DNA from 2 places in the Sporosarcina sp. E16_3 genome. Region 1 is predicted to be linked to the other one. Evidence: riboswitches for the same ligand, from Rfam matches in the RefSeq annotation. Region 1 holds a riboswitch; the other holds the start of a gene.

Region 1 (2,206 bases):
TTGCTCGAGAAGTCTGATACCGTCAAACAGACACCGTTCACTGCCAGACTATCGCCTTTTTTAACATCGCTAAGCACTTTGGTACAACGTATTGATAGTTGCAATGAATTCGCCGCTGGCCTAACCGCTGAAACTGTTCCTATCTCTTCAATAATTCCAGTAAACAACTGCTGTCAATCCTCCTTCAGAAACCTGGCGTGCAATCGGATATCGTCCCCGATTTGTCGCACATCTAAAAAACGAAGGGATTCGCCTTCTGCCATCAGGTTCCGAGTATCATCCATGAATAAAGAAGCACCGTTGCCAATCAATTTCGGAGCCATATACAAATACAGTTCATCCGCGAGACCTTCATTGATGAAACTGGAATGAACTTTGCTACCGCCTTCGACAAACAACGTCATGATTTCCTTGTCAGCAAGACGTTTTAAGGCTTCATTCAAAAAAGATCCATTTTCTGAAATCCTTTCAATTGAAACGAGCGGATAATCCGAAAAAGTAGTTGTCGATTCTGTTGAATCGAGTGTAAATATAATTGTTTCTGCAGCGCCGTCTGTAACGACATTCGCTGTTTTTGGCGTCCTGAGATGCCGGTCTAAAATAATTCGAATAGGGTTCTTTCCACCATGGGGCAAACGGGTGGTGAGGAAAGGGTTATCGTGAAGTACGGTTTGTACGCCGACCAAAATAGCATCATGGGTATGGCGGAGGTGATGGACATCGGTTCGTGATGCAGCCGAAGTAATCCATTTGCTGTCCCCGTTCTGCGTTGAAAGTCTACCGTCAAGAGTTGCGGCGGCTTTCAAGGTAACGTATGGTTTCCCGTATCTGATAAAATGAAAAAATGCTTGGTTTAACTGCTCTGCCTCTTCCTGTAAAATGCCGGTAATAACTTCAATTCCAGCAGCTTTAAGAAGCCCGATTCCAGTTCCATTGACGGAAGGATTCGGATCGATAGACGCAACAAAAACACGTTGAATTTCAGACGAAATAATGAGATCTGTACACGGAGGTGTTTTCCCAGTATGGGCACACGGTTCCAGTGTCACGTATAGATCAGCACCAATAGAATCCGTACCTGCCATTGCCAGTGCATGCACTTCAGCATGAGGTGTTCCAGCTTTTAAGTGCGCACCAGTCCCTAAAATCCGGCCGTTTTTTACACAAACAGCACCGACAAGTGGATTAGGCGAGGTTTGTCCTTGTGCACTACGCGCCAGTTCAAGAGCAAGTCTCATATAATATTGAGGGTCCATTGGCATTCCCCCTTTCGATTTTTGAAAGGGCAGAGCCTGCAAGCATAACACGCATATCCAAACAACTTCTCCCATCCAGACTATAACTGTCGGTGCCGGAATTTCACCAGCTCCACCGCCTTCCAAACAAGGAAGGACGGGTCACGGACTAACGAGCTATGCTCGATCACCGCCGGTAAGGAATTTCACCTTGCCCCGAAGAGTTTGTTTATACGTGTCGACTTAAAGTTATCATACTACTTCCATAAAATCAAAAAAACTCAGTCCGATTGAACGGAACTGAGTCTTCTATAATTGATGAAATTAGGAATTCAATTGAATTCGCTTCGGTGCTCGGTGCGTATAAAGCAATTATTTCTAATTCTTCAAGTCTTCAATTGAAGTGATGTCCATATACTTCGGTACTACAAGACCGACTTTGACACCTTCCATATTGACGCCAAGTTCTTCGAATTTACCTTCGAATTTATCAGCGTACGTTTTATGCGTTAATGGCATCCAAGCTGCAAGCGATGCATCTGCACTACCGTCAGCAACTGCCGTCCATAATGGACCTGCTTCAACTTGCGTTAATGTCACTTTATAACCCATATCTTCTAAAACAATTTTCATGACGTTATGACTAGCGATTTCACTGTCCCATGCAACATAAGCAAGTTTGATCTTGTCACCGTCCACTTTTTCAACACCATTTGTCCATTCAGCTACTTTTTCTTCGTTTGCATCAACCCATTTTTGTGCAGCTGCATCGTCTTTTTCGCCTTCTTGAATCGCTACCATTATTTCGCCCATATCTTCTTCAGTCCAATTGAACTGCGATAAGATTTTATGCGCTTCTGGCATATCGTCTTCTAGACCAATTCTTCCGATTGTACGGATTTGCTCTTCCCCACCGTACACGCCTTTTGGATCTTCAAGATATTTCAAATCGTATTTCGCAAATTTCCAAT
Region 2 (2,206 bases), on a different contig from region 1:
ATTTGCATAAAATACTGGTGAGAAGGGCTTGTTAACCTTCGTTTTCACTGGACTATTTTCGGCCCGCTTACGGCTAACTATTCATGACAGATTTACTGAGGGTCCAAGAGTGTCTAGAAGTGACTCCGTCACTTCTAGACACTCTTTTTTCAGTCATCCTGTTGCGAATGGTTGCCTGTCGCTTATCTACAATGCTCAAGTGAAAAATGCGGTTGCTTTGGAAGAAAAGAGGAGATGACATTTTATAGCGAGTGTAAGTGCCCGAAGATACAATTTCGGGCACTCTTGCCCGTTGTACAATGCGTTCCTTGCTTACTTCTAGCAAAGAGTATGCATGTAATCATGTGATACCAACTAGAAAGTGACACTTCTTTAATAAAAAAAGAGAAAACCATAAAGAAAGAATCAGCCGCCAAAATTGCATCTTTGGCGGCTATTCTCCAGGTAAGAAGCATGCTATTCTTTCGTTCCAAAAAGCCCCTAATGCACTACGTGTACGTATGCATTAGGAGTGCGACGGATGAATAACCACCATACGATTACCGAGAAAACTGTATAGGGATGCGACGAAGTCGCCTCCCTATACATCAAAACATCCCGGTAATGGTACAGAGGTAGTTCAATCCAAAGCAAACCAAAAGCAATAATACACGTAGCGCCCAGTGTGTGACCTGGTTACTTTGGTTAATCAACAGACCTGAAAGTGGATAGGTAGCGCTTTGTAAACACTCTAGTTTACAAAGCGTTTTTTTTTGGATACAATAGAGTAGTAACAAAATATTGATTCATCTTCGGGGCAGGGTGTAATTCCCGACCGGCGGTAAAGGAAAGTTACTTTCCAAGCCCGCGAGCTTAACAGCTGATACCGGTGTAATTCCGGAGCCGACAGTATAGTCTGGATGGGAGAAGGTGAAGGTGCGGCCATCTTTTTGTATTGTCTACAAAAAGAGGTGCTTATTTAAATGTGGGTTAAAAGAGAATGAAATCGTCTCTTTTCTACTCTCTATTTGAGTATACCTTTCGAATCCCTCGAGCTTATTTGCTTTTGGGATTTTTTGTCGACATATATAGGATGGAACGGCCTTTCCTCTTTTGAAGTGAATCGCAAAAGGAGAGAGGAACAAATGACTAACAAGAAGTTAAGAAAGATGATTCTCATCGCAATATTAGGGAGTATTTCAACTGTCTTGATGCAGTTTAACTTCCCATTACCAGCACTACCTGGATTCCTGAAAATTGATTTCAGTGAAATTCCAGCGGTTTTGGCAATAATGACGATGGGACCTGTAGCAGGTATTGCAGTCGAACTGCTCAAAAATATCATGCATTGGTTCATGTCAGGCAGCCCGACAGGTGTTCCTGTTGGCGAAATTGCAAACTTCGCTACTGGAGTACTATTCATATTACCAATCTATTTCATTTACAATAAATTCAAAACATCCAATGGTCTAGCTGTAGGGCTTATTGCTGGAACAGTCTCAATGGCTGTTGGGATGAGTGTCTTGAATTATTTACTGTTTTTACCGATGTATACGTATTTTATGAATTTCCCAGCAATGGCAGGCAGTGAGTTAACTACCTTTATTGTTTTAGGGATTCTACCTTTTAACTTGATAAAGGGAATTATGCTTATGATTATTTCTATGTTGCTTTTCAAGAGTATGAAAAAATGGATTGCGCAACAGCGCACCCAATTAACTTCTTAATAATAGTATAACTTTAAAAGAAAGGTCGCCCCGGTATTTTCCAGGACGACCTTTCTGCGTTTTTTGTTAATCTTCGTATTTAAGTGCATCGCCATCAAATGGTGCATCAGCGGTTTTGATTGAATCGGTTGGACAGCCATCGAAAGCGTCTTCCAGATCTTCCATCAGTTCTTCTGGAACTTCAGCTGTTCCCATGTTATCATCGAGGATAACGTAAGCAATTCCTTCGTCATCATAATCGTATATATCCGGGGCAGCAGCTCCACACGCACCACACGCTATACATGTATCCTGATCAACGATTGTATATTTAGGCATAGTCTTTCTCTCCTCTTTTCTCCGTACAAACAATTTACTTCACCTTTCATTCTAATGATGTTGACAAGAGTTTTCAACAAAAAACATTTGTTAATCGGAGGAATTCAAAATGAAACTATCTTTAATACTATTAACCATCATAGGCAGAATAGACGGTGAACGCACAATCTATGCGGGACTTC

What was found. Region 1 has a riboswitch for FMN ahead of ribD (bifunctional diaminohydroxyphosphoribosylaminopyrimidine deaminase/5-amino-6-(5-phosphoribosylamino)uracil reductase RibD). Riboswitches for the same ligand answer to the same signal wherever they lie in the genome.
Region 2: it holds a riboswitch for FMN, as region 1 does, so the genes downstream of both, I2483_RS02180 (ECF transporter S component) here and ribD (bifunctional diaminohydroxyphosphoribosylaminopyrimidine deaminase/5-amino-6-(5-phosphoribosylamino)uracil reductase RibD) in region 1, are expected to answer to the same signal.

Annotation. Positions count from the first base shown of each region.
Region 1 is NZ_JADPRX010000012.1:39,239-41,444, reverse strand. It holds gene ribE (riboflavin synthase) at 1-167, opposite strand, end outside; gene ribD (bifunctional diaminohydroxyphosphoribosylaminopyrimidine deaminase/5-amino-6-(5-phosphoribosylamino)uracil reductase RibD) at 174-1,256, opposite strand; FMN riboswitch at 1,316-1,463, opposite strand; gene I2483_RS09275 (glycine betaine ABC transporter substrate-binding protein) at 1,614-2,206, opposite strand, start outside.
Region 2 is NZ_JADPRX010000001.1:436,019-438,224, reverse strand. It holds FMN riboswitch at 784-915, shown strand; gene I2483_RS02180 (ECF transporter S component) at 1,125-1,706, shown strand; gene I2483_RS02175 (ferredoxin) at 1,773-2,024, opposite strand; gene I2483_RS02170 (YpbB family protein) at 2,134-2,206, shown strand, end outside.